Regions from separate parts of the Aneurinibacillus uraniidurans genome, predicted to be linked through region 1. Evidence: riboswitches for the same ligand, from Rfam matches in the RefSeq annotation. Region 1 holds a riboswitch; the other holds the start of a gene.
What was found. Region 1 has a riboswitch for S-adenosylmethionine ahead of metX (homoserine O-acetyltransferase MetX). Riboswitches for the same ligand answer to the same signal wherever they lie in the genome.
Positions count from the first base shown of each region.

Region 2: linked by a shared signal. The riboswitch ahead of PO771_RS11285 (alpha/beta hydrolase) and the one ahead of metX (homoserine O-acetyltransferase MetX) in region 1 are both predicted to bind S-adenosylmethionine.

Region 1 is NZ_CP116902.1:718,623-726,288, reverse strand. It holds gene bioB (biotin synthase BioB) at 1-760, opposite strand, end outside; gene sdhB (succinate dehydrogenase iron-sulfur subunit) at 926-1,675, opposite strand; gene sdhA (succinate dehydrogenase flavoprotein subunit) at 1,678-3,462, opposite strand; gene PO771_RS03660 (succinate dehydrogenase cytochrome b558 subunit) at 3,474-4,124, opposite strand; gene metX (homoserine O-acetyltransferase MetX) at 4,406-5,515, opposite strand; SAM riboswitch class I at 5,618-5,727, opposite strand; gene PO771_RS03650 (biotin transporter BioY) at 5,863-6,441, shown strand; gene PO771_RS03645 (aspartate kinase) at 6,515-7,666, opposite strand, start outside.
Region 2 is NZ_CP116902.1:2,254,647-2,262,312, forward strand. It holds gene PO771_RS11250 (C40 family peptidase) at 1-312, opposite strand, end outside; gene PO771_RS11255 (U32 family peptidase) at 565-2,985, opposite strand; gene PO771_RS11260 (YneB family resolvase-like protein) at 3,130-3,774, opposite strand; gene PO771_RS11265 (DUF896 domain-containing protein) at 3,833-4,057, opposite strand; gene yneA (cell division suppressor protein YneA) at 4,127-4,408, opposite strand; gene lexA (transcriptional repressor LexA) at 4,625-5,248, shown strand; gene PO771_RS11280 (DUF456 domain-containing protein) at 5,319-5,807, opposite strand; SAM riboswitch class I at 5,992-6,095, shown strand; gene PO771_RS11285 (alpha/beta hydrolase) at 6,170-6,997, shown strand; gene PO771_RS11290 (trimeric intracellular cation channel family protein) at 7,548-7,666, opposite strand, start outside.

The DNA.
Region 1 (7,666 bases):
CCAGTGGTGTACCCGGAATGGCATTCAGGAAGTTGACCGGAATGGAGTCAGCATTCAGCTCATGCAATGTGTACGCCATGTCCACAATTTCTTCATCCGTTTCGCCCATGCCGATGATTACACCAGAGCAAGGTGACATGCCGGCATCTTTAATCGCATTTAACGTGTTCAGGCGGTCTTCATACGTATGCGTAGAGGTAATGTTTTCATGATTGCTTGCTGCAGTGTTGATATTATGATTGAATCGGTCCACCCCAACTGATTTTAGCTTTTTAGCTTGTTCTGGTGTGACGAGTCCTAGGCAGGCACAGATTTTCATATTGTGCTGTTCCTTAATCTCTTTCACCGCTTCAATAACATTATCAACTTCCTTATCAGTCGGACGGCGACCGCTCATAACGATGCAGTATGTACCGGCTTTTGCTTCTTTCGCTTTCAGCGCCCCATCTACCAGAACATCTTTGGAAAGCTGCGGATATTTCTCAATCGGTGCATTCGATACAATCGACTGTGAGCAGTACCCGCAATCTTCTGGACAAAGACCGCTTTTAGCATTGATGATCATATTCAGTTTAACTTTATTGCCATAATAATGACTGCGAATACGGTATGCAGCCTGTAGAAGGCTCAAAATTTCTGTATCCGGTGCCTGCAAAATAGATTGTGCTTCTTCCTTGCTCAATTGACGCCCGGCCAGTACATCTTCTGCTAATGCCATCCAATTCGTTGTCGGTTTTGTTTCCATCACAGGTATGCTCATACGTCACTCTCCATTATTGTAAACTTTTATATAATCTTAGTTAACAATAATTATACGGACTATTCTTTCAGTATGTCAACCTTGATAAGAAATAGGTTGTCAAAAGACAAAACCCCCTGCATCCTCTATTAAAAGAATGCAGGGGGTTTCTCACTCTCTTCCGTACTAGTTACGGAAGAAGTTTTTAATAGAATACAACGTAGTCGCACGATTCATCGCGGCGATTGACGTTGTAAGTGGAATGCCTTTCGGGCAAGATTGCACACAGTTCTGGGAGTTACCGCAATCTGTAACGCCACCCTCACCCATGATTCCTTCAAGGCGCTCTTCTGCGTTCATTTTACCTGTTGGGTGTTCATTGAACAGACGCACTTGAGAGATCGCAAATGCACCAATAAACGGTGATTTATCATTTACGTTCGGGCATGCTTCCAGACATACACCACATGTCATACAACGAGACAGTTCATAAGCCCACTGACGATCTACTTCCGGCATGCGTGGTCCTGGACCAAGATCATGCGTACCATCGATCGGAATCCATGCTTTTACACGTTTCAATCCATCGAACATACGGCTGCGGTCGATAGCCAGGTCGCGTACAACCGGGAATGTGCTCATCGGCTCAAGGCGGATCGGCTGTTCAAGCTTATCTACAAGAGCTGTACAAGATTGGCGCGGCTTGCCATTGATAACCATCGAGCACGCACCGCACACTTCTTCGAGACAGTTCATTTCCCATACGATTGGAGCCACTTGCTTGCCATCTGCTGTTACCGGATTACGGCGAATTTCCATCAGGCAGCTAATGATGTTCATGTTCGGACGGTATGGGATTTTGAATTCTTGCTTATATGGTGCTGATTCAGGAGTATCCTGACGAGTAACAACCAAATGAATTGTTTTTTCAGCCATGATTATTTCACCTCTTCTTTCTTATCAGCCACTTTATGCTTCGAAGAGTAGTCACGTTTACGAGGCTGGATCAGCGAAATATCAATATCTTCGTACGAAATCTTCGGTCCGTTTGTAGCTGGATCGAATTCAGCAATGGTTGTTTTCATGAAGTCCTCATCATTACGATCCGGGAATTCCGGTTTGTAATGCGCACCACGGCTTTCGTTACGGTTAAGCGCACCGAGTGTAACAACGCGTGCAAGTTGCAGCATGTTCCACAGTTGACGTGTAAACGAAGCGCTCGCATTGCTTGATTTTGCTGTATCGTTGATGTTGATTTGCTGATAGCGCTGCATGAGTTCTTGAATCTTCTCATCTGTCTGCTTCAGCTTATCATTGTAACGTACAACCGTTACGTTATCAGTCATCCATTCGCCAAGTTCACGGTGGATTACATACGCGTTCTCTGTACCGCTTGTCATGCTAGTAATGCTATCGTATTTGTCTTGTTGTTTTTTCGCTTCTGCATCGAATACAGACGAAGATACGTCTTCTGCAGACTTATCAAGGCCTTTAATGTATTCAATCGCTTTCGGACCTGCCACCATGCCGCCGAATACAGCGGACAGGAGCGAGTTCGCACCAAGACGGTTTGCACCGTGCTGCGAGTAATCACACTCACCAGCTGCAAACAGACCTGGGATATTTGTCATCTGGTTGTAATCAACCCACAGACCGCCCATAGAATAGTGAACAGCCGGGAAGATTTTCATTGGAACTTTACGCGGGTCGTCCCCTGCGAATTTTTCATAGATCTCGATGATACCACCGAGCTTAATGTCAAGTTCGTGCGGATCTTTGTGAGACAGGTCAAGATATACCATGTTCTCACCGTTGATGCCGAGTTTCTGTACAACGCACACGTCAAAGATTTCACGCGTTGCAATATCACGCGGTACAAGGTTACCGTATGCTGGATACTTCTCTTCAAGGAAGTACCACGGTTTACCGTCTTTGTATGTCCATACACGACCGCCCTCACCACGAGCAGACTCGGACATCAGGCGCAGTTTGTCATCACCTGGGATCGCAGTCGGGTGGATCTGGATGAACTCACCGTTTGCATATTTAACACCCTGCTGGTAAATCGCAGACGCTGCTGTCGCTGTGTTGATAACAGAGTTTGTTGATTTACCAAAGATGATACCAGGACCACCTGTTGCCATAATAACGGCATCAGCTTTGAATGATTTAACTTCCATTGAGCGCAGGTTTTGCGCGGTAATACCACGGCATGTACCTTGCTCATCTACAACAGCGGACAGGAATTCCCATCCTTCGTATTTCGTAACAAGACCATTTACTTCCCAGCGGCGAACTTGCTCGTCCAACGCATACAGAAGCTGCTGACCTGTTGTTGCACCAGCAAATGCTGTACGGTGGTGTTGCGTACCCCCGAAACGACGGAAGTCGATCAGACCTTCTGGCGTACGGTTGAACATAACGCCCATACGGTCGAACATATAAATGATACCAGGTGCTGCATCACACATTGCTTTAACTGGCGGTTGGTTCGCAAGGAAGTCGCCACCATAAATGGTATCATCGAAGTGAATCCACGGGGAATCGCCTTCCCCTTTTGTATTAACTGCCCCATTAATACCGCCCTGTGCACAAACAGAGTGGGAGCGTTTTACCGGAACAAGTGAGAACAACTCAACCGGATAACCGGCTTCCGCAGCTTTAATAGTCGCCATGAGGCCTGCGAGACCGCCACCGACTACGATGATTTTACCTTTACTCATGCTCTAACCCCCTATTTCTGAATGGCCTGAGCCACATCAACCGGATTCGCAAATGCAAACAGCGCCATCAGACCCATGGCAGACATCAGTACGAAAATCGCCATTGTCACATATGTAGAGATGCGCTGTGCACGCGGACCGACTGTAATGCCCCAGCTAACTGCAAAGCTCCAGAGACCGTTCGCGAAATGGAACACGGCAGAAAGAAGGCCGATGATGTAAAATGCAAGCATTACCTTGTTCGCGAGAATGTCATTCATGAGTGTAAAGAGACCGTTGGCATCTGTTTTGCCGATCAGCATTTGGATTTTTGTTTCGTATACGTGCCAGGTAATAAAGATGAGAGTAATTACGCCCGTAACGCGCTGCAGCATGAACATTGTGTTACGGAAATAGCCGTAGTTGCCAACGTTGTTTTTTGCTTGGAAAGCAATGTACAAACCATAAATACCATGGTACAAAATCGGTAAGAAAATAAACAGAATTTCAATCAATGCGAGGAACGGAAGTCCCTCCATGACTTGTACGCGCTCCAGGAAGGCTGGCTCGCCGCGTGTTGCGTAATAGTTCACAAGTAAGTGAACGAACAGGAAGCCCCCAATCGGAACTACGCCGAGTAGGGAGTGAAGTTTACGGTTGAAAAAATGACGATGATTCATCATTTTCATATTCCCCCTTTCATAATGGTACCCTCTGGTTTTTCTAGTTTGGCATTTTTTTCACAAATTCATGCTTGTTGGCTACTCTCTCCTGCCACTATAAAACTATAAAATCCTCTCTCTCTCCACTCCTCCTTCGCCTCTGCGGCAGTCTCTGACATGAAGAAAAGCTCCCTGTGAAGGAAGCCTATGAAAATGAAGACTTTGTGACAAATTCATTTTACTCTCTGGAGGGGTTAGCGTCAAGGAAACCTCTGATAGAAATTGTCGAAATTAATCGATAATCAATAGGGAGCAGCGGCCTGCTTGCACACCCTTACATACTGCTCGTTCAGATAGGATTCTACCAACGGTCCGATCTTCACAAATTCGACAAGAAAGCCATCATGGCCATAAATGGAATCAATGTAGTGATATTCCACATTTTTTCCAGCTACCTCCATCATCGCCACTACTTCTTCCTGATGATCAGCCGGATACAATAAATCATCAGAAATCGCAATCGAAAGGACATGCGCCTGGATGCCTTCAATCGCCTTCTTAATCCCGCCACGATTGCGTCCGATATCATGAGAGTCCATCGCTTTTAACAAATACAAGTAGCTGTTAGCGTCAAACCGATCGACCAGTTTCTGTCCGTGGTAGCGCAAATAGCTCTCGATTTGGAAAGTGGAGTCAAATTTCGTCACATCTCCCTTATCATCTTTCAGACGGCGACCAAATCGGTATTCAAATAAATCTGCGGTTCGATACGTGATCATCCCAAGCATCCGGGCGATAGACAGCCCATTTACCGGCCCTTTTCCTGGGTAATAATGTCCACACTGCCAGTTCGGGTCAGATAAAATTGCCTGTCTGCCGACATCATTATATGCGATCGCCACAGCTGACAAACGAGCACAAGTTGCAATCGGAACGACAACTTCCATCATCTCTGGATACGATGCAGCCCATTCAAATACTTGCATTCCTCCCATCGATCCACCGATTACCGCAAATAACTTATTAATCCCAAGCTGCCGTACCAATTCATACTGTACCTGCACCATATCCCGAATCGTTACAACGGGAAAGTCAGCTCCGTACGGCGTATTAGACTCTGGATGAAGCGAGGCTGGGCCTGTCGTTCCTGCACAGCCGCCTAATACATTAGACGTAATGACAAAATATCGATTTGTGTCTACATATCGACCTGGCCCAATTAATCCTTCCCACCAACCTGGTGTTTCTTCGTCCCCTACCGCCTTCGCATCCCCTGTCAGTGCATGGCAAATGAGAATGGCATTGTTTCTCTCCGCATTCAGCGTCCCACTTGTTTCATACGCTACCTTTACCTGCCTAATTGTCTCCCCACATTCTAAAGTGATGCTTGAAAGCACCATCGTCTTTTCCATTATATCTGTCACTCCTTCCGAGCTTTTTCCGCTGCATCCATGAAAAAAGAAAAACCCTCTTCTTTATCGAAAAGAAGAGGGGCGTATGCCGATCCAGACCTCCTCTTATCTTCCAGAACAATACGTCCTGCTGGAATTGGCACCTTATCCGCATACTACTGCGGGGTTGCCGGGCTTCATCGGGCCAGTCCCTCCACCTCTCTAGATAAGAGCTATTCAGTTTTTTCAGTCTTTAATAATTATTTACAATACTACGTGCTTTAGAAAGCAATGTCAATATTGACAGTTCAGCACTACACTATGTAAACTCTAAATAAAATAAAGTTAACAAAAAGAGGGGACATACCATGCAAAGTCAACGTTTGAAAATGATGCTTCTTTCGGCCTTATTTTGCGCGATTATTTCTGTATGTGCACAGCTATCTATTTCTTTCCTCCCAATGGTTCCGTTCACGATGCAAAACTTTGCGATCGCTCTTGCCGTAATTATTCTCGGACAGAGATACGGAACACTGGCAGTATTGTTGTATATCCTGCTTGGCGCGATTGGGGTTCCGGTATTCGCTCAGTTTAAAAGCGGGGCGGCCGTGCTCATCGGTCCAACAGGCGGCTATTTGATTGGTTACATTGCCGCTGCACTCGTGATGGGCATGATGCTCAAGCGGGATAACCTAACAGTTGTCCGCGCTTTTCTTGCTAATGTAGTGGGCCTGGTTATTATTTATGCGTTTGGTGTCGCACAGCTTAAACTAGTTGCCCACCTGACATGGAACAAAGCGATTGCTCTTGGGATGACTCCGTTTATCGCACCTGATCTACTCAAAATTGCACTTGCGTCTTATGTCGGCGTTCTGGTCATCCGTCGCCTGAAAGCTGCGGGGCTTATGCCATCACATGCCCAGTCAAAAGCAGAACACGCCGCATAGTACGATTCAGCACACCTTATACACCATAGCAAAAGGCCGGTCCAAGAGACCGGCCTTTTGCTATGAATCTTCGTTATTGTGCGGAATGTACAACTGCGCGTTCTACTACGTCAAGCCCAAATGACGTATGCAGGCTGCGAACGGCATTTTCCATTTGCTCAAGCGGTACAACACACGATACTTTGATCTCGGATGTCGATACCATTTTGATTTCAATGCCTGCCTCTGCCAGACAGCGGAACATCTGAGCCGCTACTCCCGGATTGGTAATCATACCTGCACCTACGATGGATACTTTAGCCAGTTCTTCTTCCGCGACCGCATAGCCAAAGTGCAGATTTTCTTTTTCACGCAACAAAATTTGCAGCGTCCGCTTTACTTCATCTCCACTTACTGAAAATGAAACATTCGTTGTATCTGCCTCGTACGCACTCTGAATGATCACGTCCACGTTAATATGCTCGTCAGCCAGTGTAGTAAAGAGCTTCGACATCGTATCCACCTGGACCGGCATGTCTGCCACTGTAATTTTCGCTACGTTTTTATCATGAGCGACTCCGCTAATAATCAGTCCTTGTTCCATATCTGCTTCCTCCTGTACTCGTGTTCCTTCTTCATGACCAAAACTAGAGCGTACTACAAGCGGTACCCCATATTGTTTAGCGCATTCAACCGCTCGCGGGTGCAGCACGCCAGCACCGAGTGTAGCTAATTCAAGCATCTCATCGTGTGAGATGGTTGTAAGCTTCCGTGCGGATGGTACGATGCGTGGATCAGCTGTATAGACACCATCAACATCAGTATAAATCTCACACAAATCAGCTTGTAATGCCCCAGCAAGTGCTACCGCTGTCGTATCCGAGCCACCGCGGCCGAGCGTTGTGATCTGTCCATCTTCGGTAACTCCCTGAAAGCCTGCAACAATCACAACGTTTCCAGCGGCCAGTGCAGCCTGCATCGCTGAAGGGTCGATGTGTGCAATGCGTGCCTTTGTATGTACGCTTTCTGTTGTAATCCCTGCCTGCCAGCCTGTCATCGAAACAGCAGGCTGACCTTCCGCCTGAAGCGCCATCGACAATAAGGCAATGGATACTTGCTCTCCAGTTGTCAAAAGCATATCCATTTCCCTGGCAGGTGGTTCTGCTGTAATCTGCTTCGCCATATCTACAAGCACATCCGTTGATTTCCCCATGGCAGATACAACTACAACGACATCATGTCCAGC
Region 2 (7,666 bases), 1.5 Mb from region 1:
TGTTTTTGTGTCCGAGCTGCTTGACGTAACAGAACTAACGCTCGTTTTGCCCACTGCTACATAACTAGTTGTAGGTTCCTTGCTGGCGCTTCGACTTGTAGCGACCGTTCTATTAGGAATCTCTAGTACTTGTCCAGCTTTAATCGCATCTGTCTGCAGGCTATTTTTCTGCTTTAATGCCGCAACTGATACACCGAAGCGCTTACTTATGCTATATAATGTATCGCTTTTTCCAACGGTATAAGGAGCTGCCGCAACGGGAGATGCGAATGCTATCGATAAAATAAGTCCTAGTGCTATTTGTCTTTTCATATGTAATCACCGCCCCAAACTGTTTTTCCAATCTGGTACATTATTCACAACTTATATATGTATGCATGCATATCATTGCTTATGTTTTTATTTTAACGGGTACTTTCGTCTATGGGTACATTTTTTTTTGAAATATCCCATATTTACATCTTAATTCCTATTTTTATTTTCTGTTTTTTTGTGATAAACCTAGAACATTATACCCACAAAAAAAAGGCAGGAGATATGTCTCCCCTACCTTTTCTACTACCTCTATTTGATAAGCTGTCCGCGTGTGACACCAAGCTGATTCGTCGCCTTTAGCTCGCGCCATACGCTCGTACCGCTCCGTTTCCCGCTCAGTGCTTCCCGATACAAGCATAAAACGTGCTGTACCTGATCTGCATCTTCCTCCAGGAATTCTACCCGATAACGGCGAACTCCAAGTTCGAGGAAGTTTGGCAAATATTCAGCCCCTGACTGTTCAATCGCATTGTATACCGTGTTACGACAGCCTACATCGACACGAACTGGATGCGACATCCCAATTCGATCCTGCAGCGATACACGGTGGCTTTCACATGGACGTCCGCAGTTCGTATAGTCAGTTCCTTCACTTAAGAAAGTACAATATACGCAGTGCTCAGTATGGAACATCGGCAGATGCTGATGAATCACAAGCTCCATTTGACTTGTATCTGCTACCGCTAGCATATCGACCATCTGCTGAATATTTAAGTCATACGAAGGGGTAATCCAAGTCAGTCCGTTCTCAGCAAACACTTCTACCGCCTTATGATTGGCCACATTTAATGAGAAATCACCAAACAGCGGCAGTTCGACCCCTGCTTGACGATAATATGAGAGCGCTCCTAGATTGCGCACTAAAATCGCATCTGGCCCTGCTTTTACGATGCTATTTAGCACACCGTTCTCACCTGGCATATGAATGCGCGGCGTCGAGAGCGCAATGCGTTTGCCGTGATCATGGGCAATCTGCACAGCTTCTGGATAGTCCCGCGTAAATTCAAAATCAGCATATACATACTCCACATCTGCTGCAGCTGCCGCTCGCACCTGCTCCACTGTGCGACAAAGCGCAACGAGTTCCGGATCATGTTGTGCTGCGTTTGTCTGTGCAACTGCTTGCTGCACACTCGCTTCTTTACGTGCATACACACGCGGCTTCTGGCGCTGCTCCATCAACTGCTCCACCGCATCCCGACGCATGCGATTCAACTCTTTAACCGGAACAATTACCTCACCTGCAAGCTCCATATCAAGCGCGTGCAATTCATAGATCGTCCCGCCAAGTCGACCCCACTGCTCTGCTAGATAATCCTGACTAAGCGGACGCTTCATCGCTTTTTCCAGGTTCATCTCAGAAGTAACAGTTACGCGGTTTCCGGTATTTTCATCGATCCACTCAGCCGTAAGTGGTGTTCCTTCTTGTCCACGTACACTTACGGTCAGCGGGAACAGACGATACGGTTGGTCCGTTTCAAACGTTTTCCGCAGACGGCGATCAAGCTCTGGATCGTTCGTTTTCCAGATCTTGTCCCCTACCTGTACACGGCGCAGCTTCACATCATTCCGACCCGGTACAATCTCAATTCGGCCTTGTTCGACTTCACCCTCGACCTTGCGCCCGTTTCTACGCAGATCGTATACGCGCCCACCTTCTTCTTTCTCCTGCGGGTGGCCCGCATCGAACACGATGCCGTCCCCGCGCTTTAGCGGTGCTTCCAGGTCGCAAAGCACAGCATCTTTCAACACTTTTTTAACCGTTCCGAGATACACACCCCGGCTTTTTGGAAATGTACCATCGACGAGCTTTTTATTGTTGGTTCCTTCGAGGAATCCATGCGTAAAGCCGCGGCTGAAGCTTTGCTGCAATTCCCGCACTTCGCGATCAGACGGCGTGTAGTCTTTCCCTTCAAAGTACGCATCGATGGCGCGGCGATATTTGCTCACCACGTTCGCTACGTATTCCGGTGTTTTCATCCGACCTTCAATTTTAAAGGAGCTGACGCCCGCTTCAATTAAGTCTGGAATCAGGTCAATCGCCGCCAAATCCTTCGGTGACAGCAAATAAGCAACATTACCCATCTCTTTTTGTTCGCCATCAACCATCAGATCATACGGCAGGCGACATGCCTGCGCACATTCTCCTCGGTTCGCAGACCGTCCGCCCCACATCTCGGATGTTAGGCACTGGCCAGAGTAGGATACACAGAGCGCTCCGTGTACGAACACTTCAAGCGGCGTGTTAGTTTTTCCAGCAATGGTGCGGATTTGCTTCAAATTGTTCTCGCGTCCAAGCACAACAATCTCCATGCCGTACTGTGACGCGAACTCAACCGCCTCCGGTGATGTAATCGTCATCTGAGTAGAACCGTGAATCGGGAAGTCCGGTGACATCTCCCGAATTGCTTTGACAAGACCGAAGTCCTGCACAATTACTGCATCTACCCCTGCATTCATACAGGCATCGACGAGTTCACGTGCGTCTTTCAGCTCGTTCTCAAACACTAAAATATTAAACGTCAAATAGCCTTTTACACCATACGTGTGCAAATAAGCCATAATCTCCGGCAAATCATCCACCCGAAAATTATCAGCCCGAGCCCGGGCATTAAATTTTTCCACTCCAAAAAATATCGCATCGGCGCCATTCACTACGGCAGCCTTCATGCACTCCCAATTACCTGCGGGAGCGAGAAGTTCGACGCTATTTCTCGTAATCGCAGTCACTTTCTGTTCATCCTTCCTGCGCGTAAAGTTCTCAAACTCTTACTATACAACGAACCCGATCAGAAAGCGAGTCCCGAGGACTGCTTACTCTTCCTGTTCCGCTGCATATTCCCGGTAGCGGCGATGCACCGTAGCACGTGATGCTTCATAACCGAGTCCGCGCAGCACAACCGCAATATCTTCAAAGGTCAATTTTTTCGCTCGCAGACGTACAATCTCCTCAATAGGCAGTTCATTGCGCTTGCGGCCACCTTGGTCGAGATTTTTCAAGTTTTTTTCCGGCCGGAATCCTTCCGCAATTGCCCGCTGCATGCCGCGCGAAATCTTATGATTGATCAGGCGGCGCTGGTATTCTTCAACAATCGCGAGAATTTCAAGCACCATCCCTTCCATCTCGGTGACTTGCAGCTCGCCATCATTATCACATGCGAACACACGCGCTCCAAGCTTACGAATCTGATGCAGAAGTGCAATCTTACTATTGCCGCGCCCAAGCCGTGTCTCATCTTGTACGAGGATCGCTTCCGCTTCTCCATTCGTCAAAAGATCAAGCGCTTCGATCATGCCGGTACGCTCCATCTCGAATCCGCTCGCTTTTTCCTCGATCTCTCGTACAACCTGCCACCCGTGCTGACTCGCATACTGGCGCAGTTCCTCACGCTGTCGCACAAGGCTTGTCTCCTGTTCCTTCCGCTCTGTGCTGACGCGTGCATATATGACAACGTTCATACTATATTCTCCTCATCTACGTATTAAAAAAACCCTCCGGCTAGCAGGAGGGTTTTTGTCAATGCTTCGGCTTGTGCTTCTTCGAAATCGGACCAAGATCTTTCCCGTCTTCATCCACCAGGTGAATCGATTCGAGGTTGACTTGCAAAGATTGGCGTACAGCCTGAATATATTCAGCACGAAGCGCTTTCTGCTCCGCCTTCTCGTTATCCGTAAGGCCTGCCGGCGTTTTCGCTTTAGCCGCCAGTTCGTTAATTCGACGAATTTTCTCTTCCGTTACCATGCGTGAACCCCTCTCATAAAACATGAGTATTATTATAACACAGTTCTAGCATGGAATAAACGTTCGTAATTACGATTCTAGCGGAACGATCAATACGTCCCCTGGATGGATAATAGCACTGCTCAACTGATTCTCTTGCTGTATGTAATACATGAGTTCCTGGGTAGACATATGCGCCTGTTCGTTATAACGTTTCGCAATTTTCCAAAGCGTATCCCCGGCCTGAACGGTAACCTCGATGCCCGCTGGCTTCGTAGACTGGTCGCCCCCGATCGATGCAAATACAAGGCTCGCCGTGCTGCATACACACATTCCGATGATCATTCCGATCCATAATGACTTCCTGCTCATATTCACTTCCCCTTCCCGTATGTCTGCTTCTATGATTGATTATATGCTTGTCCTGTTGTAATAGAACGCCCACCAAAATAAGAACGTTCGTTCTGAAATCATAGTAAACCGAACCTGTGTTCTTGTCAACAAAAATTCGAACTTATGTTTGTATATAGCGAACAATACTGATATAATAGGAACAAAATATACCGTGGGGAATGGAGTTGTAAATCTATGAAAAAGCTTTCCAGCCGCCAGCTTGCCATCCTGGATTACATAAAGCGCGAAGTCAAAGAAAAAGGATATCCGCCTTCTGTCCGTGAGATCGGAGAAGCCGTTGGGCTTGCTTCCAGCTCAACTGTTCACGGTCATCTCGCTCGCCTGGAGAAAAAAGGGCTGATTCGTCGCGATCCGACTAAGCCGCGTGCCATTGAGATTCTAGATGGTGAAAGAGGAGATCTTGAACCAATAGGGATTAAGACTGTCACCGTCCCAGTCCTGGGCAAAGTCACAGCAGGTCTGCCTATTACCGCTGTAGAAAATGTAGAAGAGCATTTTGTTCTACCGGAGAACATGGTAGGAGCGGATACTGTCTATATGCTGCGCATTCAAGGCGAAAGCATGATAGACGCCGGAATTCTCGATGGCGATTACGTAATCGTCCGTCAGCAGCAGGTTGCCAATAATGGAGATATTGTTGTGGCGATGACCGAGGAAGACGAAGCAACTGTGAAGCGCTTCTTTAAAGAAAAAAATCACATCCGCCTTCAACCAGAGAATCAATCCATGGAACCAATTTTACTTCCAGCTGTAACGATTCTTGGCAAAGTTATCGGCGTATACCGCAACATTCACTAAGCCATACAAGAAGAAAGAAGACCCGCTGACTTTTAGTAGCCAGTGGGTCTTCTTTCTTCTTATATACGCGTTATAACACAACGATCAGGAACCAGATAATCATAACCAGTTGAATGATAATTTTTGCAACGGTGCTGCTTAAAAATCCGAGTACCGTTCCAGTCGCAATTCGCATTGCCAAGGCCCCTTTTCCTCGTACCACCTCAAGGCCCCAGACCGCAAGAAACGGACCAACCAAAATCGCAAATGGCCCCAGAAAAGCCCCGAGAAGCAGCGGTCCAGCCAATAGGCCGACCGTAGCCACGATCATGGACCATTTATCTCCCCCATACTTTTTCAGAAAATACGCGTTCGATAGCAAATCTGCCCCGATCAATAAAGCTGTCAGTACGGTCATCGGAACCCAGAACGTCCACGTTAACGGTACATGACCGAGCGCAAATTTGTATGTTAAAAATCCAATCCACACAAGCAGTGCATCAGGAATGATCGGGATTATAACACCCGCCAGGCTTAACAAAAATAACACGCCGATTCCTGTCCAAATTATCGCATCCACAGCCATCCCTCCTTTTTTTATCTTATCATGTTTTTATTTGGTATATGTTTATGTACGCAGTATTTTAGTACAATTAATTCATAGTATATAAATAAGAATTGTTTATATTAATCCTTGACGCCCGATTCCGCTTTTATATATACTAATCATAACGATATCGGTTGAACTTTATATGGTGATCCATTTCTTATCAAGAGCGGCGGAGGGAATAGGCCCGATGAAGCCCGGCAACCAGCAATTCTGCAAGGTGCCACATCCTACAGAACGAGTGGTTCTGACAGATGAGGAAGCGGACTTTTGCATTCACTTGTCCCTTTTCTCCGTACAGAATAGGGATTTTTTTATTTCAGGAGGCGACAATTATGGAACGAGTCATTCACATTTCCTACGATAAAATTGAATTAGCGGCCACTGTTCATTATCCAGCGCCCCACACACGCTGCGACCCGAATAAACGCTGGCCCGCGATTATTATTTGTCACGGATTCGTCGGTAGCCGAATCGGTCAGAACAGACTGTTCGTAGAGGCTGCACGTCGATTTGCTGAAGAAGGCTATTTCGTGCTCCGGTTTGATTATGCCGGATGTGGGGAAAGCGGCGGGAAATATGGCGACAATACAATGGAATCATTCATTGCCCAAACACGCCACGTACTCGACTATGTACGAAGTATCGATTGTGTCGACGCCTCGCGCATTACCTTGCTTGGACACAGTCTGGGCGGTGCCGTTGCTCGTCTGACAGCTAATCGCGATTCGCGCGTATCTTCTTTAATTTTATGGGCGCCAGTTGCACATCCATTTTATGATATTGTCCGCATTGTCGGCCGTGATGCATATGAAGAAGCCGAACAAACAGGCACGACGGATCATCTCGGATATGCCCTCCGCCCTGCATTTTTTCATTCACTTGCTCATGTGCAGCCATTAGCTGATACGGCGTCTGTATTTTATGGAGATGTATTTGTCGCACACGGCACAAATGATACAGACATTCCGTGCGATTATTGCGGCTTGTATCGTGAATCGCTGCGGCGACGCGCGGCTGGACGGTGTGACACAAAGCTAATTGACGGAGCGGACCATGTCTTCGCCTCTCTTGCTGGACGACGCGAATTATTCTCAGCTACTTCCGACTGGCTTGCGCAAGTTGAAGCGCAAAAAAGTGAATGGAGCGACTGGACGATCTAGCCTCTTTTTGTAGAATCAACAAGGGTTGGTGAGAGGGAGTAGGAGAAGGAAGGAGCTCTCGCTTCGGTACACTTGCACGGAAGTGGGGACTGTCCGCTCCGGGAGACCGACGAACGTGCCCGCAAAGAAAGGACTACGATGTTGATTCATCGAAGAATTGCGGGCAAAGGCTCGTTCGCCGCTCTCCCTCCGCTGTGTAGGCGCATACAGGCGCTCTTTCTCCTTCCTTCTCCCACTCCCCGCACAACGTTTTGATTTACAAAAAACTCTCTTCGCCAGAATGGATTTGCTCGGGTAGCCACTGTCTTTTCGAAAGCCTGCTTCCTTTATTTTTTACCTGCATAGCAAAGCTCAGCTTCTTGATATTGCTTGATGATGTTTCCCCAAAGTATGCTAGGAGCGGACAGCCCCTACTTCGTAGCGAAGTGACGAGGCCCTACCCGATCCCGGCTCCTCCACCACACTTTGGCGAAACCCTCCACCAAGAAAAACAAGGCTGTCCCGTTCGCCATCTTCTGACTTTCGGGACAGCCTATTTCTTATGACGATATTAGATCAAACCTTTCTGCAAACCACGGCGCGGCAAGCGCCATTTATAGAAAACAGACAACATACGCAGAACCGTAATGAGCGCACACAGCCCATACAACTGTATCGGATTGGAATGGG